Regions from separate parts of the Allobosea sp. P4_H5 genome, predicted to be linked through region 1. Evidence: predicted binding sites of a transcription regulator. Region 1 holds the regulator's gene; each other region holds the start of a gene.
The links. Region 1 encodes PhoB, which activates phosphate uptake and scavenging genes when phosphate is short. Its sites were predicted from a motif close to TGTCATNNANCTGTCAT; they were not measured.
Positions count from the first base shown of each region.

Region 2: a site for PhoB is predicted at 6,613-6,629, ahead of AC1DS0_RS10380 (bifunctional 2',3'-cyclic-nucleotide 2'-phosphodiesterase/3'-nucleotidase). Genes of this name have one in related genera too.
Region 3: a site for PhoB is predicted at 7,801-7,817, ahead of phnC (phosphonate ABC transporter ATP-binding protein). Genes of this name have one in related genera too.

Region 1 is NZ_JBFUKM010000013.1:170,288-180,183, reverse strand. Features, by position in the region: gene AC1DS0_RS24780 (ATP-binding protein) at 1-949, shown strand, start outside; gene pstS (phosphate ABC transporter substrate-binding protein PstS) at 1,058-2,083, shown strand; gene pstC (phosphate ABC transporter permease subunit PstC) at 2,197-3,165, shown strand; gene pstA (phosphate ABC transporter permease PstA) at 3,180-4,070, shown strand; gene pstB (phosphate ABC transporter ATP-binding protein PstB) at 4,099-4,899, shown strand; gene phoU (phosphate signaling complex protein PhoU) at 4,937-5,659, shown strand; gene phoB (phosphate regulon transcriptional regulator PhoB) at 5,688-6,386, shown strand; gene AC1DS0_RS24745 (YnfA family protein) at 6,396-6,716, opposite strand; gene AC1DS0_RS24740 (NUDIX hydrolase) at 6,809-7,150, opposite strand; gene AC1DS0_RS24735 (hypothetical protein) at 7,224-7,541, shown strand; gene AC1DS0_RS24730 (GcrA family cell cycle regulator) at 7,617-8,165, opposite strand; gene AC1DS0_RS24725 (acetylornithine transaminase) at 8,763-9,896, shown strand, end outside.
Region 2 is NZ_JBFUKM010000004.1:258,605-268,500, forward strand. Features, by position in the region: gene AC1DS0_RS10360 (cytochrome b) at 1-467, opposite strand, end outside; gene AC1DS0_RS10365 (ABC transporter ATP-binding protein) at 527-2,272, opposite strand; gene AC1DS0_RS10370 (helix-turn-helix domain-containing protein) at 2,360-3,280, opposite strand; gene AC1DS0_RS10375 (SH3 domain-containing protein) at 3,522-4,286, shown strand; gene AC1DS0_RS10380 (bifunctional 2',3'-cyclic-nucleotide 2'-phosphodiesterase/3'-nucleotidase) at 4,515-6,470, opposite strand; gene AC1DS0_RS10385 (HTD2 family dehydratase) at 6,666-7,499, opposite strand; gene AC1DS0_RS10390 (acyl-CoA dehydrogenase family protein) at 7,504-8,661, opposite strand; gene AC1DS0_RS10395 (CaiB/BaiF CoA transferase family protein) at 8,669-9,811, opposite strand.
Region 3 is NZ_JBFUKM010000015.1:105,396-115,291, forward strand. Features, by position in the region: gene AC1DS0_RS26260 (KpsF/GutQ family sugar-phosphate isomerase) at 1-808, shown strand, start outside; gene AC1DS0_RS26265 (LysR family transcriptional regulator) at 834-1,736, shown strand; gene sugE (quaternary ammonium compound efflux SMR transporter SugE) at 1,740-2,057, opposite strand; gene AC1DS0_RS26275 (DMT family transporter) at 2,108-3,031, opposite strand; gene AC1DS0_RS26280 (glutathione S-transferase family protein) at 3,073-3,705, opposite strand; gene phnE (phosphonate ABC transporter, permease protein PhnE) at 4,072-4,926, opposite strand; gene phnE (phosphonate ABC transporter, permease protein PhnE) at 4,923-5,804, opposite strand; gene phnD (phosphonate ABC transporter substrate-binding protein) at 5,944-6,861, opposite strand; gene phnC (phosphonate ABC transporter ATP-binding protein) at 6,938-7,756, opposite strand; gene AC1DS0_RS26305 (TetR/AcrR family transcriptional regulator) at 7,907-8,521, opposite strand; gene AC1DS0_RS26310 (efflux RND transporter periplasmic adaptor subunit) at 8,658-9,782, shown strand; gene AC1DS0_RS26315 (efflux RND transporter permease subunit) at 9,779-9,896, shown strand, end outside.

The DNA of each region.
Region 1 (9,896 bases):
GAGCCCGACGGCTCCGGCGCTGGTCACGGCGCTCGCCAAGGGCAAGCCGCTCGCTCTGGTGATGCGCGATCCCGACCTGATCGATGCGATCGAGCAGGTCTCGCGCCATGGCGGCCGCCGCGCCATCGAGCTGATCGAGCGCGTCCCGGTCGAGCGCACCTTCCGCATTCATATCGCCGCGCTCGCCGGCAGCGGCTGGCGCCGGGCCGTGCTCCTTACTTTTGAGGATCTCAGCGAGCAGCGCATGACCGAGCGCATGCGCGTCGATTTCGTCGCCAATGCCAGCCATGAACTGCGCACGCCGCTCGCCTCCGTGCTCGGCTTCGTCGAGACCCTGCAGGGCCCGGCGCGCAACGATGCCGCCGCGCGCGACCGCTTCCTGACGATCATGCGGGAGCAGGGCCTGCGCATGGCTCGTCTCGTCGACGACCTGCTCTCGCTGTCGCGCATCGAATTGCGCGCCCATCTCGCGCCGGAGACGCCGGTCGACTTCTCCAGCATCGCCCGCGAGATCCTCGACTCGCTCGTGCTGATGGCGCGCGAGCGCGATGTGACGCTGAAGCTCGACGTGCCGCAGCAGCCCGTCACCGTCGCCGGCGACCGCGACGAATTGCTGCGGCTGATGGAGAACCTGGTCGAGAACGCGATCAAATACGGCCAGCGTGGCGGCGAGGTCGGCATCACCGTCGCGATATCCGGCGAGGAGGCCAGCCTCAGCGTGCGCGATGACGGCCCCGGCATCGCCCCGGAGCACCTGCCGCGCCTGACCGAGCGCTTCTACCGGGTCGACACGGCCGCGAGCCGCGAGGCCGGCGGCACCGGCCTTGGCCTCGCCATCGTCAAGCACATCGTCCTGCGCCATCGCGGCCGCCTGACGATCGAGAGCGTGGTCGGCCAGGGCGCGACCTTCCGGGCGATCCTGCCGCGCCTGCCCGATGCAGCCCGTTAACGATTTGTGACGACGGCCGGCTCACTTTCATGACGATGTGTCATCCAGCTGTCATACAGCCGGTGTTCTAGCAGGGCCGCTGCACTTGCGACCTTTAGAGGACACCTCATGCGCAAACTTCTCATTCTCGCGGCCGCCGCCGTCGGCCTGTCGGGCGTCGCCCAGGCTGCCGACATCACCGGCGCTGGCGCGACCTTCCCCTTCCCGATCTACTCCAAATGGGCCGAGGCCTATAAGAAGGAGAGCGGCATCGGCCTGAACTATCAGTCGATCGGCTCGGGCGGCGGCATCCGCCAGATCAAGGCGAAGACCGTCGCCTTCGGCGCTACCGACGCCCCGCTCAAGGGCGAGGACCTGACCAAGGACGGCCTGATCCAGTTCCCGACCGTGATGGGCGGTGTCGTCCCCGCGATCAACATCGCCGGCGTCGAGCCCGGCAAGCTCAAGCTCTCGGGCGAGCTGATCGCCGAGATCTATCTCGGCAACATCAAGAAGTGGAACGACCCGAAGATCGTCGCGCTGAACGCCGACCTCAAGCTGCCCGACGCCAACATCAACCCGGTCTACCGTTCGGACGGCTCGGGCACGACTTTCGTCTTCACCGATTACCTCTCCAAGGTCTCGGCCGACTGGAAGACGAAGATCGGCACCAACACGGCCGTGCAGTGGCCGGTCGGCATCGGCGGCAAGGGCAATGAGGGCGTCTCGGCCTCGGTCAAGCAGGTCGCCAACTCGATCGGCTACGTCGAATACGCCTATGCCAAGCAGAACAAGCTGGCCCACGCCCTCGTCAAGAACGCCGACGGCAACTTCCCGGCGCCGGACGACAAGGCCTTCCAGGCCGCCGCCGCCAACGCCAACTGGAACGAGGCTCCCGGCTTCGGCATCTCGCTGAACAACCAGAAGGGCGCCCAGGCCTGGCCGATCACCTCCGCCACCTTCCTGCTCGTGCACGCCAAGCCGGAGAAGCCGGAAGAGGTGCAGGCCGCGCTGAAGTTCGTCGACTGGGCCTATAAGAGCGGCGACCAGCTCGCCCTCGACCTCGACTACGTGCCGCTGCCGGCCAACGTCAAGGACCAGGTCCGCAACGCCTGGAAGGGCGTGACCGACCCGGCGGGCAAGCCGATCTTCTGATCGCTTCCGCGTGACGATACGGGGGTGGGGGCCGGACAAGGGCCCCCGCTTCCACGACGACCAGAGCCTCGTTTCGATCCGATAGTCGCCTTTCGAGACCGGAGTAACCACGGATGTCTGCCGTGACCGACCAGTACGCCGCGCCAAGCGCGCCGGTGCGCAAGACCCCGATGGGGACCTTCGATCTCATCTTCCGCAATGCCAGCCTGCTGGCGGCGCTGTTCGTGCTGGTGCTGCTCGCCGGCATCATGCTCTCGATGGTCATTGGTGGCTGGCCCGCCTTCCGCGAATTCGGTTTCGGCTTCATCACCTCCAGCGTCTGGGACACCCAGAACGACCAGTACGGTGCCTGGCCCGCCATCGTCGGCACCCTCTCGACTGCGTTGATCGCGCTCGTCGTCGGCGTCCCGCTCTCGCTGGGGATCGCCGTCTTCCTGACCCAGCTGGCGCCGCCCTGGTTCAAGCAGCCGGTCTCGACCGCGATCGAGCTGCTCGCCGCCGTGCCCTCGATCATCTACGGCATGTGGGGGCTGTTCGTCTTCGCGCCGCTGTTCGCGGCCTATGTCCAGATCCCGCTCTCGAACATCGTCGAGGGTATGCCGATCATCGGCACCGTTCTGTATTCGCGCTCGCCCTCGGGCCTGGGCATCCTGACCGCCGGGATCATCCTGGCCTTCATGATCATCCCCTTCATCGCCTCGATCACCCGCGACATGCTCGACCAGATCCCGTCGGTGCTGCGCGAGAGCGCCTACGGCATTGGCGCGACGACCTGGGAGGTCGTCCGCCACGTGCTGGTGCCGCAGGCCGGCGTCTCGATCATCGGCGCCGTCATGCTCGGCCTCGGCCGCGCGCTCGGCGAGACCATGGCGGTGACCTTCGTCGTCGGCAACGCCAACCGGCTCTCGTCCTCGATCCTGGATCCCGGCTCGACCATCGCCTCGCGCATCGCCAACGAGTTCAACGAGGCGCTCGGCCTGCAGCTCAACTCGCTGATCGCGCTCGGTTGCATCCTGTTCTTCGTCACCTTCGTCGTCCTCGTCATCGCGCGCCTCCTGGTCGCGCGGGTGAAGCGCTACTGAGCGGAGCTGGACCCATGACCATGGCGACATTCACCAAGACCATGACCGCGCCGCATGTCGAATGGGGCCGCGTGCGCCCGGCGCGCCGCACCGCTGACCGGATGATGAAGATCATCGCGACGAGCTTCACCCTGATCGCGATCGTCGTGCTGTTCTGGATCCTCGGCATGCTGATCGTGAAGGGATTGGGCGGGCTCTCCGCCAACACCTTCACCCAGATCACGCCGGGGCCGGGCACGGAGGGCGGCGGCCTCGCCAACGCCATCGTCGGCTCGATCGTGCTGACCTTCCTCGGTATCGCCGTGGCGACGCCGATCGGCGTGCTCGCCGGCACCTATCTGGCCGAATACGGCAAGGCCTCCAAGCTTGCCGAGCTCATCCGCTTCATCAACGACATCCTGCTCTCGGCGCCTTCGATCCTGATCGGGCTGTTCGTCTACGTGATCATGGTCGAGCCGTTCCGCGGCTATTCCGGCTGGGCCGGCGGCGTTGCCCTCGGCATCATCGCGATCCCGGTGATCGTGCGCACCACCGAGGACATGCTGCGCCTTGTTCCCGGCTCCCTGCGCGAGGCGGGTGCTGCGCTCGGCGCCCCGCCCTCCGTCGTCATCACCTCGGTGACCTGGCGGGCGGCGAAGTCGGGCATGGTTACCGGCATCCTGCTGGCCCTCGCCCGCATCGCCGGCGAGACTGCGCCGCTGATCTTCACAGCGCTCAACAATAATTTCTGGTTCTCGCCGAACCTCGTCGGCGGCGTCTCCAACCTGCCGGTGACGATCTATCAGTTCGCCTCCGCCCCTTACGAAAACTGGCAGCAGCTCGCCTGGGCGGGATCGCTGATCATCACCGTCTCAATCCTCGTGCTTTCCATCATCGCCCGGCGCATCGTGCGCGGCGGCAAGTGATAAGCGTCCGATCGGAAGGACCATGCAGATGCTTTCGACCCTCGAACTGAGCCCGCAGACGCTGGACGCCGAAGCTCCCGTTCGCATCGCCGTCAAGAACCTCGATTTCTACTACGGCGAGCACAAGGCGCTGAAGAACATCAACCTCGACTTCCGTGACCGGCACGTCACCGCGCTGATCGGCCCGTCGGGCTGCGGCAAGTCGACCCTGCTGCGCATCTTCAACCGCATCTACTCGCTCTATCCCGAGCAGAAGGCGACCGGCGAGATCCTGCTCGACGGTCGCAACATCATCTCCAACAACGTCGACGTGAACGAACTGCGCTCGCGCATCGGCATGGTCTTCCAGAAGCCGACGCCGTTCCCGATGTCGATCTACGACAATGTCGCCTTCGGCATCCGCCTCTACGAGAAGCCGCCGAAGTCGGAGCTCGACGATCGCGTCGAGGGCGCGCTGCGCCGCGCCGCCCTCTGGGACGAGGTCAAGGACAAGCTGAAGAGCTCCGGCATGGGCCTCTCCGGTGGCCAGCAGCAGCGCCTGTGCATCGCGCGCACCATCGCGCAGAAGCCCGAGGTCATCCTGTTCGACGAGCCGACTTCGGCGCTCGATCCGATCTCGACCGGCAAGATCGAGGACCTGCTCGAGCAGCTGAAGAGCGATTTCACCATCGTCATCGTCACCCACAACATGCAGCAGGCGGCGCGCATCTCGCAGTACACCGCCTTCATGTACCTTGGCGAGGTGATCGAGTTCGACGCCACCAACACCATCTTCATGAACCCGCATAAGAAGCAGACGCAGGACTACGTCACCGGCCGTTTCGGTTGACATTCCGAAGCGTCGGCAAGCCCCAAGGATACGCCCCATGTCCGACCATATCGTCCGCTCCTACGACGCCGATCTCGAAGGGCTGCGCCGCAGCCTCGCCGAGATGGGCGGCATGTCCGAGCGCATGCTCGGCGACTCCACCGTGGCTCTGGTGCGCCGCGACACCGCGCTCGCCCAGAAGATCATCAGCGCCGACCAGCGCCTCGACAATCTCCAGCGCGAGGTCGAGGAAAAGGCGGTGCTGACCATCGCCCGCCGCCAGCCGCTGGCGAACGACTTGCGCGAGCTGATTTCGGCGATCCGCATCGCCGCCGACATCGAGCGTGTCGGCGATCTCGCCAAGAACATCGCCAAGCGCGCGGTCGCGATCTCCGGCCAGTTCTCGCCGCCGCATCGCGCCGTCGTCGGCCTCGAGCATATGAGCCGCCTGGTCCAGGCCCAGCTCAAGGACGTGCTCGACGCCTATGCCGCCAGCAACGAGCAGAAGGCGATGGATGTCTGGCGCCGCGACGACGAGATCGACGCGCTCTACACCTCGCTGTTCCGCGAGCTCCTGACCTATATGATGGAAGATCCGCGCAACATCACCTTCTGCACGCATCTCCTGTTCTGCGCCAAGAATGTCGAGCGCATCGGCGACCACACCACCAACATCGCCGAGACCATCCACTACCTCGTCACCGGGCAGTCCATGGACGAAACCCGACCGAAGCTCGACACCACCAACATCCTCGTCGACCTGCCGGCGGCCAATGGCTGAACCGGCGGGCGCTTGAACGGACGCTGACATGCCCGCACGCATCCTGATCGTCGAGGACGAGGAGCCGCTCACCCTGCTGCTGCGCTACAACCTCGAGGCCGAAGGCTTCGAGGTCGACAGCGTGGCGCGCGGCGACGACGCCGAACTGCATCTGCGCGACCATACGCCGGACCTCGTCCTGCTCGACTGGATGCTGCCGGGCCTCTCCGGCATCGAGCTTTGCCGGCGCCTGCGCACGCGCCGCGACACCGAGCGCGTGCCGATCATCATGCTGACGGCCCGCGGCGAGGAGACCGAGCGCGTGCGTGGCCTTGCCACCGGCGCCGACGACTATGTCGTCAAGCCGTTCTCGCTGCCCGAACTGATCGCCCGCATCCAGGCACTGCTGCGCCGTGCCAAGCCCGGCCACGTTGCCGGCTTGCTCGCTGCCGGCGATCTCGAGCTCGACCGCACCACCCGCCGTGTCCGCCGTGCCGGGGCCGAGCTGCATCTCGGGCCGACCGAGTTCCGCCTGCTCGAATTCCTGATGCAGGCGCCGGGCCGGGTCTATTCCCGGGCGCAATTGCTCGACGCCGTCTGGGGCCGCGACGTCTATATCGACGAGCGCACTGTCGACGTCCATGTCGGGCGCCTGCGTAAGGCGATCACGCCCGCCAATGCCAAGGACCCGCTGCGTACGGTGCGCGGCGCCGGTTATGCCTTCGACGAGACATTTGCGCGAAGTTGAGCGCTTCTGTCAGCGCGGCGCGGCGACGATCATCGCGGCGCCGGCGAGACAGAGCGCGGCGCCCGCCAGATCGTAGCGATCCGGCGCGACCTTCTCGACCAGCGCCATCCAGGCCAGCGACGCCACGATATAGACGCCGCCATAGGCGGCGAAGGCGCGTCCGGCGGCTGGACTGTCGAGCAGGGCCAGCAACCAGGCGAAAGCCGCGAGCGATACCAGGCCTGGCAGCAGCCACCAGACCGACTTGCCGAGCTTGAGCCAGGCCCAGAAGGCGAAGCAGCCGGCGATCTCCGCCAGCGCCGCGCCCGCATAGATCGCGAACGTCGCCATGCCGATGCCTACGGTTCCGGCCCGAACGCCGCGGCCAGCCGGGCGAAGACCGGGCGATACGCCTCCGATGCCAGCGGGGTCAGCGATCGGGCCTAATCGAAGTTGAACCAGCGGATCTCGCTATGCTCGTCATTGCTGATCTTGGGGTCGCCGCCAGTCCATTCGGTGACCGCGAACAGATGCCAGAGTGCGGGCGTGACGCCATCCGTCTCGGTCGTCTCGATCGTTTCGAAACGGCGGAAGACCGTCGTCGTGACGCCGAGCTCTTCCTGCAACTCGCGGACGAGGGCGGCCTCGACGGCCTCGCTTGGCTCGACATGGCCGCCGATCGTATCCCAGCAGGAGGGGCGGTTCCGGCGGTGCGGAGCCCGCAGGCCCAACAGGAGCCGCCCATCCCGGATCGGCAGCGCGCAGGCATATTCGACAGGACCCATGCTCTCTCCTTGCCGTTTGGCGTTCGGGTGCATCGGCTGGACGACGATGTACGGTTCCCGCAGACTGCCTTTCATGCGTTTCACCAAATGGGACTATATCGCCTTTCCCTTTCTCGCCGCGCTGTTGATCGGCGTCGGCTATGGCGCGCTCCGCCTGGTCGGCTTCTTCGGTCTCGGCATACTCGGCCTGGTGATCGGCTTCATCGCGGTGCGGATGGATCTGGAACGGGATGGCGGTCCCCTGCAGTTCAAGGCCAGGGACCACATGTCGCGGGCCGAGAAGGCCGCTGATCAAGCTGAGAAGGCCTCGCGTCTGCAGCCGCTCTTCGTGGCGCAGGTCATCGCTGCCGGCTTCGTCATCCTGGGCTTCGGCTTTCACTTCCTGCTCTGACACAGGAACGGCCTCGACAACGAAAAGCCGGCCTTTCGGCCGGCTTTCATGTTCGTGCCACTCGGTTCCGAGCGCTCAGGCGCGGATGGGCTTGCGGTCGCGGCGCCGGTCGGCTGCCGGCTGGTAGGCGATCCGGGCGTGATAGGCGCAATAGGGCATGCCGGTCGCGCTGCGGCCGCCGCAGAAGCGGAACTCCGGCGTGGTCGGGTCGCCCATCGGCCAGCGGCACATATATTCGCGCAGATCCATGATCGTGACCCGCTCGGAGAACGGCACGACCACGTCCTCGGCCGGCGCGGGAGCGCGTTCGACCTGTGCTTCGGCCGCGATCTCGGGCGCGAACTGCGGAGCCAGCGCGGTGTTGCCGCGGGTCAGCCCGGCGCCACCGTTCTGATGGCCGGCCGGATGGCTCGGCGGGCGGGCCGCCGGCTTGCGCGGGCGCGGCGTGGCCGAGCCCGGGCTCTTGGCCCGGCCGGACAGGCCGAGACGATGAACCTTCCCGATGACGGCGTTACGCGTGACGCTGCCGAGCTCGGCGGCGATCTGGCTCGCGCTCAGGCCGTCATTCCAGAGCTTCTTGAGCAGTTCGACGCGTTCGTCGGTCCAGGCTCCGGCTTCGGTCATGGGGTTGCACCTGTCTTCGTCATGCTTCGCCAGCGGGCCGGCGAGGCATAGGGAGAGATCATGGCGGAATCCGATACCGGCAGCGTCCGTCACAAAACGGAAGCCGTTACGCCCGGAACTGACGATACAGGAGACGCCGCACGAGATGTCGTATCTGACGAAGAGGACCATACAAGATGGCCTGACTCGGCCACAAGAGTCGCCGAATCGTAATTCGGCTTTTCCCCAGCCAATCGCCGCAGACGGTCGGGCGGTGAGTCTATTCGGCAACGCTGCCGCGAGGTCAGGGCAACTACATGAGGGCTGAGTGGACGGGCGATCGTCCTGCCGCGAGGTCAGCCGGAATTGACAGGGCCGGGCCGGTTTTGCATAGTTGCGCGACGCAGCCGCCCCCAAGGGCGGCGCTTATGTTTTTGAGCGATCGGGATTTTCCTTTGATGCGGCTTGACGCGCGACGAGACGGCGGGAGCGGCCAGCGACGATAATGTCGCCGGCGGGTCGCATCGTGCCGGCATCATGCCGCCTTGCGTCCCACCCTGCCGTTCCCGGCCCGAGATTCCGCGCTACCTTCCTGTCTCGCCGCAAGGATTTTGCTCCATGAGCACCGCTTCCGCTTCTTCCGTTCTCCTGCCGACCTATGCCCGGGCCCCGATCGCGCTCGAGCGTGGCGAGGGCGCCTGGGCGATCACCGCCGACGGCCAGCGCTATCTCGATTTCGGCGCCGGCATCGCCGTCAATTCGCTCGGCCACGCCCATCCGCATCTGGTCGAGGCGCTGACTGCCCAGGCCCAGCGCATCTGGCACACCTCCAACCTCTACACGATGCCCGAGGGCGAGAGGCTCGCCCGCCGGCTCTGCGAGGCGACCTTCGCCGAGCGCGTTTTCTTCACCAATTCGGGCGCCGAGGCGAACGAGTGCGCGATCAAGATGGCGCGCAAGTACCATGCCGCGAAGGGCCATCCCGAGCGCTTCCGCGTCGTCACCTTCGAGGGCGCCTTCCATGGCCGCACGCTCGCGACCATCGCCGCCGGCGGCCAGCAGAAATACATCGACGGCTTCGGCCCGAAGGTCGACGGCTTCGACCAGGTGCCGTTCGACGACGAGGCGGCGCTGAAGGCCGCGATCGGTCCGGAGACCGCCGCGCTGATGATTGAGCCGATCCAGGGCGAGGGCGGCCTGCGCTCGGTGCCGATGCGTGTCCTCAAGCAGCTCCGCGAGCTCTGTGACGAGCACGGGCTGATGCTGATCTTCGACGAGATCCAGACCGGCGTCGGCCGCACCGGCAAGTTCTTCGCCTATGAGCATTACGGTGTCGCCCCCGACATCATGTCGATCGCCAAGGGCATCGGCGGCGGCTTCCCGATGGGCGCTTGCCTCGCCACCGAGGAGGCGGCCTCCGGCATGACGCTCGGCACCCACGGCACCACCTTTGGCGGCAATCCGCTCGCCATGGCGGTCGGCAACGCCGTGCTCGACGTCATCCTGGCGCCGGGCTTCCTCGAGCATGTCCAGAAGACGGCCTTGCGCCTGCGCCAGTCGCTGGCCCAGCTCAAGGATCAGCATCCCCAGGTGATCGAGGAAATCCGCGGCGAGGGGCTGATGCTCGGCCTCAAGCTCAAGACCCCGAACACCGATTTCGTCGCGCAGGCGCGGGCCGCCGGCCTGCTCGTGGTCGCGGCCGGCGACAATGTCGTACGCCTGCTGCCGCCGCTGATCATCGGCGAGAGCGAA
Region 2 (9,896 bases), on a different contig from region 1:
GCGAAGCCGACCAGCGCATAGGCGGCGAGCTCGTGCACTTCCTTGACGGGGCGGCTGACTGTCCGCGCTGCGGCTTCCATCAGCGGCGGAAACGCCGCGAAGCCGAGATCGAGCCCCTGTCCGCGTAGCAGCGAGTAGGCGAGGCCGACTGCCGGGACCGCGAGCATCAGCAGGTAGAGCGCGGCATGACCCGCCCCGCCCGCTCGGCGCATGCCGACGGAGAGTTCGGCCGCCGGAGCGACCGGATGGCTGAGGCGCCAGGCGACGCGGAGCAGCACGAGCAGCAGGATCGCGACGCCGATCACCTTATGCAGCTCGGTTACCGCATATTTCCAGCTCTTCGGAAAGTCGTCGACGGTCAGGCCGAGGGCGAAGGTGGCGAGGATCAAGGCGGCGACCGACCAGTGCAGTGCCCTCGCTACCCGGTCATAGCGGGCTGCGGCGGCGGGAATGGCTGAAGCTGACATGGTACAGTGCCTCTGATTAGAATGCTTCTAATCTAGATGCCGATGCTGCGCTGCAAAAGTTAAACTTTGTCCATCTGTGTCGGCTGCACCTGGCCGCCGTACTGCGCCTCGTGCAGGCGCCGGTAGATGCCCGGTCGCTGCACCAGCTCCTGATGTCGGCCCTGCTCGGCGACGCCGCTCTCGTCGATGACGATGATGCGGTCGGCGTCCTGGATCGTCGCAAGGCGATGGGCGATCACCAGCGTGGTCCGGCCCCTGGACAGTTCGGCGAGTGAAGCCTGGATCGCGCGCTCGGTCTCGGTGTCGAGCGCCGAGGTCGCTTCGTCCAGGATCAGGATCGGCGGGTTCTTCAGGAACATCCGGGCGATGGCGAGGCGCTGCTTCTGCCCGCCCGAGAGCTTGACGCCGCGCTCGCCGATCACGGTGTCGAGGCCATCAGGTAAACGCGCGATCATCTCGTCGAGCCGGGCGCGCCTGGCGGCCTCGATGATCTCGTCCTCGCTCGCTGTCAGCTTGCCATAGGCGATGTTCTCGCGGAGCGTGCCGGCGAACAGGAAGACGTCCTGCTGGACGATGCCGATCTGGCCACGCAGTGAGGCCAATGTCATCTGGCGGATATCGATGCCGTCGATGCTGATCTTGCCGCCTTCGACGTCGTAGAAGCGCGGCAGCAGCGAGCAGATCGTCGTCTTGCCGGCTCCTGACGGACCGACGAAGGCGATGGTCTCGCCGGCGCGGATCGCAAGGTCGATACCCCTGAGGATCGTACGGTCGGGTGTGTAGCCGAAGCTGACGTCCTCATAGGCGATATCGCCCTTGAGATCGGAGACTGCGATGGCGCCCGGTAGGTCGGCGATATCAGGCCGCGTATCGAGGAAGTCGGTGTAGCGCCGGAAGCCGGCGATCCCCTTCGGATAGGTCTCGATCACCGAGTTGATCTTCTCGATCGGCCGGAAGAACACCGTCACCAGCAGCAGGAAGCCGACGAAGCCGCCGGCGCTGAGGTCGCCGATCAGCACGTAATAGGCGCCCGCGATCATCACCGCCATCTGGGTCAGGCGCATGCCGAAATAGGAGAGCGAGGTCGAGGCCGCCATCAGCCGGTAGGCGTCGAGCTTGGTGCGGCGATAGCGCTGGTTGTCCTGCGCGAACAGGCTGCGCTCATGCTCCTCGTTGGCGAAGGCCTGGACGACGCGGATGCCGCCGACATTCTCCTCGATCCTTGCGTTGAACGAGCCGACGCTGCCGAACAGTTTTTGCCAGTTCGCCGTCATCCGCCGGCCGTAGCGGCTGGTCAGCCAGGCGATCAGCGGCACGATCGTCGCGGTGATCAGCGCGAGCTGCGGATGAACCGTCAGCATCAGCACGAAGGCGCCGATGAAGGTCATCACCGCGATGAACAGGTCCTCCGGCCCGTGATGGGCGACCTCGCCGATCTCTTCCAGGTCCTTGGTCAGGCGCCCGACGAGATGGCCGGTCTTCTGGTTGTCGAACCAGCCGAAGGAGAGCTTCTGCAGGTGGTCGAACGCCTTGCGGCGCATCTCGGTCTCGATGTTGATGCCGAGCATGTGGCCCCAATAGGTCACCACCACCATCAGGCCGGCATTGATCAGATAGATCGCCAGCAGGCCGAGCGAGGCCAGCACGATCAGGCTCCAGTTCCCGCTCGGCAGTAGCTGGTCGACGAACAGCTTCACCGCGATGGGAAAGCCGAGCTCGAGCAGGCCGGACACGACGGCGCAGCCGAAGTCGAGCAGGAAGAGCCCGCGATGCGGGCGATAATAGGCGAAGAAGCGGGCGAGCATGGCGTGCGGGCTTTAGCACGCGGCGCGGCGGCGGGCCATGAGCTGCGGGCGGGGCAGGGGCGGTCGCGACGCCGGTCTCCCGGCAGTTCAGCGGGCGCTGACTTGCCTGTTCCTCGCCGCTTCCCGGAATTCTCCGGGCGCCATGCCGAACTCGCGCCGGAACATCCGGTTGAAATTGGCCTGATCGAGGAAACCCGACCTGAATGCGACCGAGCCGATCGCCGTCGCGGGCTCCGCCAGCAGGAGATCGCCGGCATGTTGCAGCCGCGCGGCCCAGATCGTCGCAGCAACGCCCGCCGGCTCGTGCTCGAAGGCACGATAGAGCGAGGCGCGGGAGCAGCCCAATGCGGTCGCCAGGGATTCGACGGTCAGCTCCGGGTCGGCATGGCGCTGCGCGATCAACTGGCGGGTCGCGGCCAGAAGCGATGGCCGGTCGCACTCCATCGTCCGGGCAGCGTCGCCGGCAAGAGCGAGGCGCGCGAACCGGACGGCGATGTCGACGGCAGCGCTCCGCTCGTCGGCAGACAGCGCATTCATCTCGGTTGCGAGGGCGCGCAGATGGGAGATCAGGAGCTTGACCGCGCCGCCCTGCGCCAGGCGCCCGACGCTCTGGCGGCCGGCGCTTCGCTGGAACACCACGCCGAGCTCCCGGTGCTCCAGCCAGTTCGCCCGGATCGGCCGGGCGAAATCGCTGACATAGACGTCACCTGCCCGCAGCAGCAGGCGATGATCGTCGAAACTCACCTCGGACCGGCCGTCCAGGACAAGACCGACATAGATCTCATCGCCATTGTCGGCGCGGCAGCGATGCTGCGAGCGCTCGACACGCACCTGCGTCGAGAAATGGTCCCAGAACTCTCCCGCCTCGCCGGCAGCCCGCCTCAGCCGCGCATGAAAAGGCGTAGCCGCTTCGTCGCGCCTGTCGACCGCCATGCGCTTGAGCACGGTCTGCGACCAGAAACCGAGCGGGTCTTCCCGCTCGAGCCCGCTGGTCGAAATCTCCATCATCTCAGCTTTGAGTCCTGGATCGAGGTTGGTCGTGCGTGCTGCCTGAGACGCGCCGGCTTGAAACCGATCAGCCGGGTATCCGCGGCAGAATCAACGAATCCTAGCGAGATTGGCCTGCCCGAGACGACCGGACAAGCCGGTACGAGACACTACGCCTAACAGTTCCTTGTGCCGGCAATTCACAGTGGAACCGGAATCTGCCGGAGGAGGGCGAGTGCCCAGCCCAAGCCGCTTGTCTGCAATGCTCTTCGCCCGGTTTGCGCGACATGCGCTCGTCGCTGCCGCTGCCGGCCTGGCGCTTATCCTCGCCTCTCATCCCGTCTTGGCTCAATCGGGGCGGGGCGGTTCCTTCGCCGGCACCTGGTCCGTGCAGGTTGCGGACGCCTTCGGGAGCCGGCAGAGCTGCAGCATCGAGCTGACGGGGCCGGGCAGCATCATGGGGGCGTATCGCGCCAATCCTCGCGGCTGCGGCTCGGCCCTCGTCAGCGTGTCGCGCTGGCAGGCACGGCGCGGCGGCATTTCGCTGAACGACATCTCCGACCGGCCGCTCATCATGCTGCGCTTCGGGCGGGGAGGGTTGTTCGGAACCGACGAGGCCGGGCGTCCAATCCGGCTGACCGCCTTCGGGATGCAACCCGGCTACGAAACGGTTCAGCCGTCATTCGGATCCGCACCGTTCTCTTCGGGATGCTCCGTCTATTACGGGCAGTCGCAGCGCTGCGCGGAGTCCAGGGACCTTGCAGCGCCGCGGCTCGCACCGGGACAGACCGCGACGGTCAGGATCGTCTATCCCGCCAATCTGCGCCAATTCCCCTCGCTCGGCGCGCCGCTGCTGGCGCTGATCCCTCTCAACACCTGCGTCGCCGCCGATTCCTGCGCGCGACAGGGCGATGGAGCAGAATGGTGTCGTATGCGCTGGTCCGGCCTCACCGGCTATGTCGTGAAGACCTTCGAGCGCGACGGGCGGCGCCAGATTCTCTTTTCCAACCGCTGCGGGTCCGGTTGATGTCGGGACGGTCCGGTCCCTTGGCGGCGATGTTCCATGCTGCTTGCGAAGGGGCGCCTTCGCCCGGTTCATCTGCGCTGCCGTGGCTTCTGCACCCCTGACGTCGATCCCGGCGCGAGCGGCACAGGTCTTTGCCGCTCGTCGAGCGCAAGGCGCCGGTAGCGGAAGCCGCCCTCGATTGGCGCATCTCCAAGGAAACGCCCGCTTCTGAAACGCCGGAAGCGGCGGTTAGCCGCCCAGCCGGTATTTCACGAAACCCTCGCCGGCATCGCCGACCGGCTGCGCCTTCAGCGTCTCCGGCTTCTTACTCACCGCCGCCGGCGCGGTCGGGAAGGTGACGTTGACGTTCGCCGGTAGCGGCTTCAGCGACCAGTTGTTGTCGGCAGCCGGGTTGATCGTCTTCTTCTCGATGATGAAGCGCACGATCACGTCGCGGTTGAGGTCGGGCGCCTCCAGCACCACCGTCGTCTTGGTGCCCGGGAAATTGCCGCCGCCGGAGGCGCGGTAGTTGTTGGTGACGACGATGAACTCGGCTTTTTCGTCGATAGGCTTGCCCTGGTAGGCGAGATCGATGATGCGATGGGCGTCCGGCGCCGCCAGCTTGCCGTCGCCGTCATAGCGCGAGGCCTGCGTCACATCGATCTGGTAGCTGACGCCGTCGATCACGTCGAAATTGAAGGCCGGGAAGCCGGGATTGATCAGCGGCTGCTCCTCGGATTTCGCCACGTCGATATGGTTGAAGATGCCGGCCGAGCGCTCCAGCCATTCGCGGATCTGCGCGCCGGTGACTTTCACGATCTGCACCGTGTTCGGGTAGAGATAGATGTCGGCGACGTTCTTGATCGCGATCGGCCCGGCCGGAATGTCGGTGAAGAAGGCCGGCCCGGCGCGCCCGCCCGACTTGAACGGCGCCGCGGCCGAGAGGACAGGCAGGTCCTTGTGCGGCGTCTGCGCCATCAGCGGCTTGGCATAGGCGATCTGCGCCTCCGCCACGATCTGCACCGACGGGTCGTCGGCGACGAGGGCGAAATAGCTGTTGATCGGGGCGCTCGTGGTGCCGACCGGCTCGCGCATATAGGTCAGGGTCGCCTCGTGGTCGGCCTTGACGGTGGCGAGCACGGCCGCATCCACCTCCGCCTTCGGCACGATCTTGCGGTCGGGCGTGCGCTCGTAGATCGGCTTGGGATCGACCTTGAAGTCGGCGATGCGCCAGCGCCCGTCGCGCTTCTCCAGCTCGAGGTCGACGATGCCGACATGCGAGCCCCAGAAGCCGGGCTGGCAGGCCGGCTTGCCGTGCAGCGAGCCCTTCTTGTTGTCGACGCCCGGAATACCGTCGAAGGCCTTGCCGCCGGGGAAAACGAGGTGCTGGTGGCCGGTCAGCACGACGTCGATGCCGTCGAGCTTGGCGAGATGCAATGCCGCATTCTCCTCGCCGCCCTTGCGCTCGCCGCCGGCGATGCCCGAATGGCAGAGGGCGATGGTCAGGTCGGGATGGGCGAGCGCGATCTCCGGCAGGTATTTCTGCGCGGCGTCGACGATGTCGGTCGCCGTCACCTTGCGGTCGAGATTGCCCTTGTCCCACTGCATGATCTGCGGCGGCACGAAGCCGATCACCGCGATGTTGAGGACATGCCTCGTCCCGGCCTCGTCCTCGAAGCTCTGCTCGAAGATGCGCCAGGGCTCGATCAGCGTGCCGCCGCCGACCCGGTCGACATTGGCGCAGACGATCGGGAACTCGGCGCGGGCGAGGCCGTGCTCGAGGAAGTCGAGCCCGTAGTTGAACTCGTGATTGCCGAGCGTCCCGCACTGATAGGGCAGGGCGTTCATCGCGGCGATCATCGGATGGGTCTCGCCGGCCTTCAGCCCCTTCTTGTAGGCGACGAAATCGCCGAGCGAAGAGCCCTGCAGGAAGTCGCCATTGTCGAAGAGCAGACTGTTCCTGGCCTCCGCCTGGGCCGCCTTGATCAGGTTCGCGGTCTTGGCGAGGCCGACAGTGTCGTCGGGCGCGTCGCGGAAGTAGTCGTAAGGCACGACGTTGACATGAAGGTCGCTGGTCTCCAGCAGCCGGAGCTTGAGCTTGGCTGGGGCCTGCGCTGCCAACGGCGTGGCCAGCGCTCCCGCCGCGGCGATGGCGGCCCCGGCCTTGAGCGTGTCACGGCGGCTGAAACGGGGGGCGCGGTCCATCGTCGGCTCCTGAAGCGAGGTGCAGCGAGAGACGCTAGCACCATGGCAGGACCGTGACACCGGGGAAGATGGGGGTGCAGCCGTCATGCTCGGGCTTGACCCGAGCATCTCAAGCCGAAGGAGGCTCCAATCAGCGCCTTCTTGTCATGAGATTCTCGGATCTGCGCTCCGCTCCGTCCGAGAACGACGCGAGTGCTACCGGCTCACCCCTTCCATTCGCACCCGCCCGTCGGCGCCCTCGGTCCAGGCGGCGATGGCGCCATCCGGGAGCCGCTTCGCCTTCACCTGGAACGCTTCGCCGGCGATCAGCGGCGCGAGCCCGCGATAGTCGAGCCGGATCGGCTCGCCGCCGGAGAGGGTAGCGATGATGTTCATGATCAGCGTCGCCTGGATTGGCCCGTGCACGATGAGCCCGGCATAGCCCTCGACGCCGGTGACATAAGGCTGGTCGTAATGAATGCGGTGGCCGTTGAAGGTGAGCGCCGAATAGCGGAACAGCAGCACCGGGTCTGCCTCGACCGTCCAGGCCAGGTCGGCCGGGCGCGGCTCGGCAGCCGCAGCTGGCGGCTCGGAGCTTGGCTGGGTCGCCTCGCGATAGACGATGTTGTGCCGCTCGCGCAGCGCGACGCCACGAGCCGTGACGAGCTCATGGTCGACCGCGACGAAGCAGAGCGGACCGGTGCGGCCGTCCTTGTAGGAGACGTCGCTGATTGCCGATCGGCGGGTGACTTCGTCACCGGTTCGTAGGGGCGTGATGATCTCGATCCGGCCGCCCGCCCACATCCGCCGTGGCAAGGGGACCGGCGGCAGGAATTTGCCCTTGGCTGCGTGCCCGTCCGGTCCGAGCGCCGCCATCGGCGAGATCGGCGGCGCGAGGCACCAATGCAGGGCGAGCGGCGCCTCGCCTTGCGGGTATGGCGCCAGGTGAGGAGAGAACGTCGCCTCATAGCTGGCGACGAGCCGCGGCGTGATCAGGTCGGACGCCTCTTCCGAGCGGCCGATCCAGGATTGCAGATGGTCGATGTTCATAGGCTTAATAGCTGCGTGGCATGCCGAGGACATGCTCGGCGAGATAGGACAGGATCAGGTTCGTCGAGATCGGCGCGACCTGGTAGAGGCGCGTCTCCCGGAACTTGCGCTCGATGTCGTATTCCTCGGCGAAGCCGAAGCCACCATGGGTCTGGATGCAGGCATTGGCCGCTTCGAAGGAGGCGTCGGCCGCCAGCATCTTGGCCATGTTGGCCTCGGCGCCCGGATTGGCGCCGGCCTCGTAGAGGGAGATCGCCTCGCGCACCATCAGTTCGGCCGCGCGCATGTTGGCGTAGGCCCTCGCGATCGGGAACTGGATGCCCTGGTTCTGGCCGATCGGCCGGCCGAAGACTTGGCGTTCCTTGGCGTAGGTCGAGGCCTTGTCGATGAACCATTTGGCGTCGCCGACGCACTCAGCCGCGATCAGGATGCGCTCGGCGTTCATGCCGGAGAGGATATAGCGGAAGCCCTTGCCCTCCTCGCCGACGAGGTTGGCCGCCGGCACCCTCACATTGTCGAAGAAGACCTCGGTGGTGGCGTGGTTCATCATCGTGCGGATCGGCCGGATGGTGAGGCCGGCCTGCAGCGCCTCGCGCATGTCGAGGATGAAGACCGAGAGTCCGTCGGTGCGCTTTTGCACCTGGTCGCGCGGCGTGGTGCGGGCGAGCAGCAGCATCAGGTCCGACTGTGCCGCCCGGCTGGTCCAGATCTTCTGGCCGTTGACGATGTAATGATCGCCCTCGCGTCGAGCCGTCGTCCTGAGCGCGGTGGTGTCGGTGCCGCTGGTCGGCTCGGTGACGCCGAAGGCCTGCAGGCGCAATTCGCCTGAGGCGATCCCGGGCAGATAGCGCTGCTTCTGCTCGGCGCTGCCATGACGCAGCACCGTGCCCATCACATACATCTGGGCATGGCAGGCGCCGCCATTGCAGCCCTGGCGCTGGATCTCCTCCATGATCGCCGCCGCGGCCGAGAGGGTCAGGCCCGCCCCGCCATACTCTTCCGGGATCAGCGCCGAGAGGAAGCCGCTTTCGGTGAGCGCCGTGACGAACTCGGCCGGATAGGCCATCTCGCGGTCGAGCTTGCGCCAGTACTCGCCGGGGAAGTCGGCGCAGAGCTTCGCGACTGCCTCGCGGATGTCGGTGTGATCGTTGGCTGTCGTCATGCTCATCTCAGGCTGATCGCGCCGCCTTTGCCGCGAATTCGCGGCGCAACGCTTCATCATGTTCGCCGAGGCCAGGTGGCGCCCGCATCGGCACGCGCTGGCCGTCGACCAGCACCGGCGGTGCCAGCACGTCGATGGGGCCGTTCGGAGTCGGGACGGGCAGGGCGGTCGCGGCCGGATGGTCGATCAGGTCGGCCATCGTCGAGACCGTGCCGTAGGCGATGCGGGCCGCATCGAGCCCGGCCGCCGTCTCGGCGTAGGAGCGAGTGATCAGGATCGCCTGGATCGCGGCATCGAGGGCAGGGCGATTGCGCACGCGCAGCACATTGCTGGAAAAGCGTGGATCTTCGAGCAGGCGGCCATCGCCGAGCACGTCGCGGGCCAAAATCTGCCATTCGCGCTCGCTCTGGATCGAGATCAGCACCTCGGCATCGGCGAGGCGGAAGACGCCATAGGGCGCGATCGAGGGGTGGGCGAGGCCGAGCCGTGGCGGCTCGATCCCGCCATAGCGCCGCGTCAGATAGGGCACGTTCATCAGGTCGGCGATGGTGTCGAACAGCGAGAGCTGGATGCGCGAGCCCTCGCCGGTGCGCCCGCGCCGGATCAAGGCTTCCAGGATCGCGGCATAGGCCGCGTTGCCGGTGGCGATGTCGGCGATCGAGATGCCGATCCGCGTCGGGCCTGAGTCAGGGCTGCCGGTGACGGCGGCAAGGCCGGCTTCCGCCTGGATCAGCAGGTCATAGGCCTTCTTGGTGTAGTGCGGCGTGCCGGGCGCATAGCCGGAGATGTCGCAGGTGATCAGCTTGCGGTGTCGCTGGCGCAACGCCTCGCTGCCGATGCCTAACCGGTCGGTGGCGCCGGGCGCGAAGTTCTGGATGAAGACGTCGGCTTCAGCCAGCATCGCCTCGACCAAGGCAAGGTCTTTCGGGTCCTTGAGGTCGACCCGGCAGGATTCCTTGCCGCGGTTGATCCAGACGAAATAGGAGGAGAGGCCCCCGGCATAGTCGTCATAGCCGCGCGAGAAATCGCCTTCCTCGCGCTCCAGCTTGATGACGCGGGCGCCGGCATCGGCGAGCCGGCAGCTCGCCAGCGGAGCGGCCACCGCCTGCTCCAGAGCCACCACCAGGATTCCATCGAGAGCATTGGTCATCAGTCAGTCGCGCACCTTCCGTTCCGCGCGAGAGATCGTCGTCGGCCTGATGAAGTCAAATAGCGTTTCGCGATGGCTGCCATAG
Region 3 (9,896 bases), on a different contig from region 1:
CAAATCCGGCCATGTCGGCCGCAAGATCGCGGCGACGCTCGCCTCGACCGGGACACCCTCCTATTTCGTCCATCCGGCCGAGGCCAGCCATGGCGATCTCGGCATGGTCCAGCCCGAGGACGTCGTCATCGCTTTGTCCTGGTCGGGCGAGGCGGTCGAGCTCTCGGCGATCGTCGGCTACACCCGCCGCTTCCGCGTCGGCCTGATCGCGATCACCGCCAATCGCGACAGCGCGCTCGGCCGCGAGGCCGATGTCCCGCTCGTCCTGCCCAAGGCCGAGGAAGCCTGCCCGAACGGGCTCGCGCCGACGACCTCGACGACGATGCAGATGGCGCTGGGCGATGCGCTCGCCGTCGCCCTGCTCGAGGCGCGCGGCTTCTCGCGCCAGGACTTCTACGTCTACCATCCCGGCGGCAAGCTCGGGGCGCAGCTCAAGACCGTCGCGACCATCATGCATTCGGGCGAGCGCCTGCCGGTTGTCGGCGAGGCGGCGGCGATGCCTGATGTCGTTTCGATGATCACGGCCAAGGGCTTCGGCTGCGCCATAGTCATCGATGCCGACGGCAAGCTCACCGGTGTCGTCACCGATGGCGACCTGCGCCGCAAGCACGGCGCCGGCTGGGGCGGGCGGCTGGCGCGCGACGTGATGACCCGCGATCCGCGCAAGATCGCGCCGGATGCGCTGACCGCCGAGGCGCTGGAGATGGTCAACCGTTTGCGCGTCACCGCGCTGATCGTCGCCGATGCGCAAGACAGGCCGGTCGGCCTCGTCCATGTCCACGATCTGCTGGCGCTGGGCGTCGCCTGACCCATAGTACCTGGCGAGGGGGCTCATGGCCGCGCTCGAATGGGATGATCTGCGCTATGTCCTCGCTGTCGCCGAGGCCGGCTCGCTTGCCGGCGCGGCGCGCGAATTGCGCGTCAACCATTCGACGGTGTTGCGCCGCATCGCCGCCTTTGAGCAGCAGCTGGCCTTACGCCTCTTCGAGCGCCTGCCGACCGGCTATGTGCTGACGGCCGGCGGCGAGGAACTGGTCGCGGCGGCGCGCAGCATCTCCGGCACCGTCACCGAGCTCGAACGCAGGATCGCCGGGCAGGACCTGCGCCTCTCCGGCACGCTTCGGATCACCGCGACCGACACGCTGATGGGCTCGATCCTGCCGGAGATCCTGGCAGAATTCGGCGAGGCGCATCCCGGCATTGCCCTGGAGGTCGCTGTCTCCAACCTGATGTTCAACCTGACCAAGCGCGATGCCGATGTCGCCTTGCGCACCGCCGACAACCCACCGGCGACGCTGGTCGGACGCCGGGTCGGCAAGATTGCCTTCGCGATCTACGCCGCGCCCGCCTATCTCTCGCGGCACGATTACGCCGACCTCGCTGAACATCGCTGGGTCGGGCCGGACGACACGCTCGGCGGCACCTCGGTGGCGCGCTGGATGCAGGCGAAGCTGCCGAAGAGCGAGATCGTGCTCCGGGCCGATTCGCTGCTGGCGATGCAGCAGGTGGCGGTGGCGGGGCTCGGGCTGGTGGCGCTGCCCTGCTATCTCGGTGACAGCGTCCCGGCCTTGGCTTGCGTGCGCCGTCCCATACCGGAGATGGAGACGGCGCTCTGGATCCTGACCCATGAGGACCTGCGCGCCGCGGCGCGCGTCCGCGCCTTCACCGATTTCGCCTATGGTGCCTTCAGGAAGCGCCGTGCCTTGCTGGAAGGCGAGGGCTCACCCTCCGCTTGAGGATCAGGCCTCGACCAGCTTGAGGCCGATCACGCCGATCAGGATCAGCGCGAGCAGGCCAAGGCGCATGGGCGAGGCGCTCTCGCCGAGGGCGACGATGCCGGCGATGGCGACACCGAGCGCGCCGATGCCGACCCAGACCGCATAGGCGGTTCCGACCGGCAATTGCTTCAGCGCCAGCGACAGCATCACGAAGCTGATGATGGCCGAGACGATGCCGATCAGGCTTGGCCACAGCCGCGTGAAGCCGCCGGCCTGCTTCAGCGCGATCGCCCAGACGATCTCGAGCAGTCCGGCTCCGGTGAGCAGCAACCAGGACATGGGATGTCTCCTTGGAATGGGGAGGACGGCGCCGTCAGAAGGGCTGAGGGTCAGAAGACCTTGATCGCGGCGACGCCGAGCAGCAGGACCACGACGCCGGCAAAGCGCAGGGGCGAGATCTCGCGCTGGGGCAGGCGGAACCAGCCATGGCGATCGACGAAGAGCGAGACGATCTGCTGGCCGGCGACGGTGAGGCCGACGGTTGCGGCGGTGCCGATGGCAGGGATCGCGACGAAGACGGTGGTGACATAGGTCGCGCCGCAGATCGCGCCGATCCAACCCCACCAGGGCATCGTCCTGAGGCCGCCGAGCTGGGGCCTCGCGTCATCCATCAGCAGCAGCGTCACCAGCAGCACGGCGATCATCGACAAGGTCGCGACCGCGAAGCTGATCGTGCCGACGACGAAGGGCGCGCCGAGATCGTGTCGCAGCAAACCGTTGATCGCGCCCTGCACCGGCAGAACCGCCCCGGCGACGAGGGCGAGCAGCATCCAGCCGAGCTTGGAGCCGGAGAGCTCCTTGGTCGCGCCCTTCTGGCCGAAGACGATCGCGACCACGCCGACCAGGACGGCGGCCGTGCCGATCAATGTGGCGGGCTTCGGCGCCTGCTGGGGCACGCCGAGCAGGCCGAAGCTGTCGAGCCCGAGCGAGGCCAGCATCTGGCCGGCGATGAACAGGCCAACCGCGACGACCGCGCCGAGCCGCGGGAAGACCAGGATGGTCGAGGCGACATAGAGCGCCGTCGCGACGCCGCCGATCGCATGCCACCAGGGCACGGCTCGCAGTCCGCCGAAAGCGGCGGCCGTGCCGGTCGCGATCGCGACGATCAGCAGGAGGAGGGCGGCGAGGACGACCTGGATCGTCGTTGCGGCGAAGGGGCTCCCCGTCGCCTTCGACAACTGAGCATTGGCGCCGGCCTGTACCGCCAGCAGGCCGCCGGCGGCGAGGGAAAGGGGGATGAAGAGGGTATCCATGACAAACGTCCTGTAGGCTTGGCCGGGAGCGAGCGACGCGTTCAGGAGTCGGCGTGCGCGAGCGCCGGCACGGCAAGGCCGCGCTGCACGGCTGGGCGGGCCGCGATCGTCTCGTGCCAGCGTTGCAGATGAGGGGTGTCGGTCAGGCTCACGCCGAGCTTGGGCAGGGCGTCGATCCAGGGCCAGACCATGATGTCGGCGATGCCGTAGCTGGCTTCGACCAGATAGGGCCGCAGCGCCAGCTCGCCGTCGAGGACACGCAGGATGCGGGCGGTCTCGCGCTCATAGCGCTCGATCGCGTAGGGCAGCTTCTCCTTGGCGAAGACCTTGAAATGCCAGAGTTGGCCGATCATCGGCCCGACATGTGCCGCCTGGAAGAAGCTCCATTGCAGCGTCTTGCCCAGCGCCTGCGGGTCATTCGGCTGGAGCACGCCGGAGCGTTCGGCGAGATAGAGCAGGATCGCGCCGGACTCGAAGATCGTCTGGTCATGGTCGTGGTCGACGATGACGGGGATCTTGTTGTTCGGATTGAGCGCCAGGAAGCTCGGCCGGTGCTGCTCGCCCGTCTCGATGTCGATGAGGTTGACGGCGTAGGGCAGCCCGGTTTCCTCGAGCATGATCGAGGCCTTATGGCCGTTCGGGGTCTGGTAGGTGTAGAGGTCGATCGGGGTCATCGGCTTGCTCCGAAGTTTGGATGCCGATGAGATAGCTTGTGCGATTGTGCATCACGATGTGTGATGTAGCCTTCAGATTATGCAGAATAGCACATGACTTTGCGGAAGGCCGAGCATCATGGTCATGGCTGGAGTGTCTGATCGAACATGCGCGGGAACCCCTCTCCTGGAAGGAGAGGGGTAGGGGTGAGGTGTTCGGACTGAAAACGTTGGCCTGAACCCGACCGCGCGGTGAGCGCTCGCGGAGCTGGTCCAATCTCCCACACCTCACCCTGCCCTCTCCTTACAGGAGAGGGTTCCCCGCGCCCCTATCGTCCTCGATCGAACTGGACAGATGTAGTGTGCCGCGCCGGTGTGATGAGGGCCTCAGATCGCCCGCTTGCCGATGATGGCGAAGCGCAGCTTGCTTGAGAGGAAGTCGATCGTCGTCACCGCCGCCAGGATCAGCAGGATCAGGAAGGAAACCTGCTGCCATTCCAGCGTGCGGATCGTCTCGGCCAGATGCAGGCCGATGCCGCCGGCGCCGACGATGCCGATGATGGTCGAGGAGCGGGTGTTCGACTCGATGTAGTAGAGCACCTGGCTGGCGATCACCGGCAGCACCTGCGGGATCAGGCCGAAGCGGATTTCATGCGCCTTGCCGCCGCCGACGGAAGCGACGCCTTCGACCGGCTTCCTGTCGGCCGCCTCGATGGCTTCCGAGAACAGCTTGCCGAAGGCGCCGAGATCGCTGGTCATGATCGCGAGCATGCCGGCGAAGGGGCCTAAGCCCACGACGTTGATCCAGATCAGCGCCCAGATCAGCGCGTCGACGCCGCGCACCGTGTCGAGCGAGCGGCGGGCGAAGAAGTGCACGACGCGGTTGGCGACGACGTTCTTGGCGGCGAGGAAGCCGAGCGGGAAGGCGAGGATCGCTGCGAGGATGGTGCCGAGGAAGGCGATCGCGATCGTCTCGAACAGCGCCTTGACGAAGATGATGGCGCGGGCGAGCGAGCCGGGATCGGGCGGCAGCATCAGCACGACGAAGCTGCCGAGATTGGAAAAACCCGCGATGATCTTCCAGATCGAGGCCTCGAGCGAGGCGACGCCATAGAGGAAGAGGCCGGCGAGGCCTGCAATCACGGCGACTGTGATCAGCTTGGTCTTCAGCGAGCCGTCGATCGCGGCCTTGTGGCGGGCGATCAGCGCGGCACGGTCGCTGGGCGAGAGGGCGAGCGTCATTTGCCATGCTCCAGGCTGAGCAGCGTGTGCCGCAGCCGCTCGGTGGCGAAGTCGATCAGCATCACGGCGACGATGATCAGCAAGAGGATGGCGCTGACATCGGTGAAATAGAATTTGCGGATCGCCTCGATCAGGTCCTGGCCGATGCCGCCGGCGCCGACGAAGCCCATGATCGAAGCGCCGCGGACATTGATCTCGAAGCGCAGCAGCGCATAGCTGGCGAAGTTCGACAGCACCTGCGGCACCACGGCGAAGCGGATGGTCTGCCACCAGCCGGCGCCGGTCGCGGTCAGGCCGTCGACGGGCTTCATGTCGATGTTCTCGACCACCTCGGAGAAGAGCTTGCCCATCGCACCCATGGTGTGGATGGCGATGGCGAGCACGCCGGGCAGCGGGCCGAGGCCGAAGGCGATGACGAAGATCAGCGCGAAGACGATTTCGGGGACGGTGCGGCAGAATTCGAGGAAGCGGCGCGTCGCCCAGCGCGCCCACGAGGAACGGCCGAGATTGGCGGCGGCGGTGAAGCAGAGCAGGAAGCCGCCGATGGCGCCGAGCACAGTGCCGACATAGGCGATCAGGAGCGTCTGCCAGAGCAGCTTCAGCCAGCCTTTGAGGCCCCAGTACCATTCGCCGAGATCGGCCCCGAGGCTGGAGAGCCGCAAGGTCGGCAGGGTCTCGTAGATGTATTTCGGGAAACGCCAGAGATTCTGCGCGAACCTGGCCGGATCCACCTCGGCGCCGATGGCGGCGAGGGCGACGCAGGCGAGGAAGATCGCCGCGCCAAGCAGGGTGCGCAGGCGCCTGGCCGCCATTTCGCGCCGATAGAGCTCGGCATGGGCGGCGATGGCCGGGTCGTTGCGATCGATCGCGAGTGTCATGGGGGCGCTTCCATCACGTCGCGGGACCGGCTGATGCCGGTCCCGGACTGGGCGTCACTCCCGGGCGAAGCGAAGCGCAGACCCGGGAATCTCGATCAGGAGATGCTCGGGTCAAGCCCGAGCATGACGGCTGTCAGACTTACGACGACTTCTTCTTGCGGAGCGCGTCGACGAACTTGTTCAGCTCGATGATCGGGTCGTAGGCCTTGTTGTCGACGGCGACGAGCGGGCCCTGCTTGCCTTCATAGATCTTGTCGAAGGCGGCCTTGTCCTTGGTGGCGAGGTTCAGCACCGTGTCGCGGATCTTGGCCTTCAGCTCTTCCGGCAGCTCGGTGAGGTAGGCCATCGGCGAGTTCACGATCTGCTCGGACTTGTAGATGATGCGGAAATCGTCCGCCTTGACCATCTTCTTGCGGTCCATGCGCAGCAGGTTCGATTCCTGCTCGTCGTTCCACCAGTTGGCGGCGATGTCGACGGTGCCCTGCTGCAGGGCGATGACCGCGTTCTCGTGGCTGCCGGTGTAGACGACCTTGCCGAAGAAGCTCTCCGGCTCGATCTTCATGCCGTCGAGCGCAAAGCGCGGCACGTTGTTGCCGGAGGTCGAGTTCGGGTCGACCAGGCCGAGATTCTTGCCCTTCAGGTCTTCGATCTTCTGATAGGGCGAGTCCTTCTTCACGTAGAAGACCGAGTAATAGCCCTTGGTGCCGTCGATATTGGTCTCGATCGCGAAGGCGTCGATCTTGGCGCCGGTCATCAAGGCGCGGGCGAAGGAGGCCGGGCCATACATGCCGATATGAATGTTGCCGGTGCGCTGGCCCTCGATGATCGCGGCGTAGTCGTTGGCGATGCGCAGCGTGACCTTGGTGCCGAGCTCCTTGGCGAGATAGTTCACGAAGGGGGTGTAGCGCTCGACGACGCCCGAGGCGTTCTCGGAGGGAATGATGGCGAAGACCAGCTCGGGATACTTCGCCTTCCAGTCCTGGGCGAAAGCCGGGGCGGCGAGCGTCGCGGCGAGGCCGGCCGCGGCGAGCGTAAGGGTATGACGACGGGTCAGCATGGTGGTGCTCCTTTGGAAAAGTCGATGGTGAATAGTCAGGCGTAAGGGCAGGCCCGCGGGCACGCCGCCGGCTGTCTCAGGCGGCGTTCTGCTTGGCGCGTTTGGCTTCCTGGCTGGCGATGGCGTCGAGCGCGTCGAGCGCCTCGGCGCCGGCGTCCTTGGCCTCGATGCCGTAGAGCTCGGCGGCGAGCTCGCTGGTCAGCGCGTGCGGCGGGCCGTCGAAGACGACCTTGCCGCCGGCCATGCCGATCAGCCGGTCGCAATACTTCGCGGCGATGTCGAGATGGTGGAGGTTGCAGACCACGGTGATGCCGTCCTCGCGATTGATGCGGAACAGCGCGTCCATGACGACCTGGGTGTTGCGCGGGTCGAGCGAGGCGATCGGCTCGTCGGCGAGGATGATCTTCGGCTCCTGCACCAGGGCGCGAGCGATGGCGACGCGCTGCTGCTGGCCGCCGGACAATGTTTCGGCGCGCTGGGCGAGCAGATGGCCCATGTCGAGCCGCTCGAGCGCGGCGATGGCGCGGACCTTGTCGTCCTGCGAGAAGCTCTTGACCAGCGTCAGCGCAGCGGAGCGATGGTTGAGGCGGCCGAGCAGGACATTGGTCAGCACGTCCAGGCGGCCGACCAGGTTGAACTGCTGGAAGATCATTGCGGTATCGCGTCGCCAGGCCCGCAGCGCCGCGCCGCGCAGGGCGGTGACGTCGCGCTCCTCGCTGAGGATGCGGCCTTCGCTGGCGTCGGCGAGGCGGTTGAGCATGCGCAGCAGCGTCGACTTGCCGGCGCCCGAGCGGCCGATGATGCCGACCATCTCGCCGCGTGGAATCGACAGGGTGACGTTGTCGACGGCGGCTTTACCGCCGAAACGCTTGGTCAGACCCTCGATACGCAGCATCAACACTCTCCCGCGATTGCGGGATGATGCGGTATCGGGGGCAGATGACAGCGCCGTGACAGGAGGCGGAGCATTCCGGGACGGTCAAGGCGGAGGGCCGGTCATCGACCGTCAACCATATCGCCCGCACTCGCAGGCGAAGCCAGAATGTCAGCCCGCCCGCAGCAGCAGGTCGACGCAGGCGGCGACATAAGCCTTGCGCGCCACATCGGGAACCGGATCGATTCCGAGCAGGCCGCGGACCTGATGGAAGCCGCGCAGCATGCCGATGAATTGCTCGGCGAGCCTGTCGGCTTCCTCGCGGGCGAGTGCCCGCGGCAGGCCATCACCGGATCGTGACCGCTGCTCGAGCAAGGCGGAGAGCTCCGTGATCATACGCCCGGCGCCAGCCTCGTAGGCAGCCTGTCCCAATTCGGGAAAGCGAGAGGCTGCCCCGATGATCAGGCGGTGCAGGTCGAGCGAGGCCGGGTGCAGCATCATCGCCAGCGCATCTTTGCCGAGACGCAGCAGGATGGTGCGCAGATCGCCGGTTTCGCTCGGCGGCCGGCGCAGCGGAATCGTCAGCTTTTCAGTGAGTTCGGAGCAGATCGCCAGGAACAGCGCCTGCTTGTCGGCGAAATGGCTGTAGATGGTCTGCTTGGAGACGCAGGCGCGCTGGGCGATCTGGTCCAGGCTGGCGCGGTCGAAGCCCTCGGCCAGGAACGTTTCCGAAGCGGCCTTGGTGATCGCGTCATGTTTATCCGGCCGTGATTTTTCGGCCGGCATCGGTCTTGCTTCTGCAGCGGTGGCGCTACCGCGTCCGTGCATTGATCATTCCGTCACGCTTCCGCCCTTAAAGGGTGCTTATCAAACTAGACCGTCCAGTCTAGAATATGTCCGTACTCCCGGAGCGTCCAGCCTGATGAAGCGTTTTCTCCTCCTTATCCTGGTCGCCGGGCTGGCGGGCGGCGGATATTACGGCTACCGCAACCACTTCAAGGGCAGCGGCCAGCAGGCGCAGGCACAGGCGACCGGCCCCGGGCAGGCCGCCGGCGTGCCGGTCGAGGTCGGCGCGATCGAGCTCTCTTCGGTCAACGAGGAAGTCGAGGCGCTCGGCACGCTCGCCGCCGACGAATCCGTGGTGATCGCTCCCGAAATGGCTGGCCGCGTCGTCGCGCTCGGCTTCAAGGAGGGCGAGAAGGTCGCCAAGGACCAGAAGCTGGTCATGCTCGACACTGCCATGCTCGACGCCGAGCTGAAGCAGGCCCAGGCCGATCTCTCGCTCGCCCGCGACACGCATGACCGCAATCGCTCGCTGGTGCAGCGCGGCTCCGGCACGCAGGTCGCGCTGGAGCAGGCGACGGCGCAGCTCGCCTCGCAGGAAGCGAAGATCCAGCTCGTCCAGGCCAAGCTCGCTCTGGCGACGATCAAGGCGCCGTTCACCGGCGTGGTCGGCCTGCGCGCGGTCGGCGTCGGCGATTACGTCTCGGTCGGCAAGCAGTTGATCACGCTGACCAATATCGATCCGATCAAGGTCGACTTCCGCGTGCCCGAGATCTTCCTGACCCAGGTCAAGGTCGGCCAGCCGATCCAGCTCAAGGTCGATGCGGTGCCCGACCGGCCCTTCACCGGCCAGGTCTTCGCGATCGATCCCGTCGTCGACGTCAACGGCCGCGCGGTTCGCTTGCGCGCCACCATTCCCAATGGCGACCTCGTGCTGAAGCCCGGCCTGTTCGCCCGTGTCACCGTGGTGGTCGACAAGCGCGACAACGCGCTGCTCGTGCCGGAGACCGCGGTGGTGCCCGACGGCGTCGGCAAGGCGGTCTTCATCATCGAGGGCGGCAAGGCCCGGCGCATGCCGGTCGAGCTCGGCAAGCGCCTGCTCGGCAAGGTCGAGGTGGTGAAGGGGCTGAAAGCCGGCATGCAGATCGTCACCGCCGGCCAGATGCGCCTGCGTGACGGCTCGACCGTGGCGATCAAGGAAAAGGCCTCGGTCCAGACCAGCTCGCTGCCGGGCGCCGTGCAGCCAGGTGTCGCGCAGCAATGAGCCTGTTCGAGCTCTTCGTCCGCCGGCCGGTCCTCTCGACCGTCCTCAGCCTGCTCGTCGTCCTGATCGGCTTCGTCTCCTATACGCGCCTGACGGTGCGCGAATATCCGAACA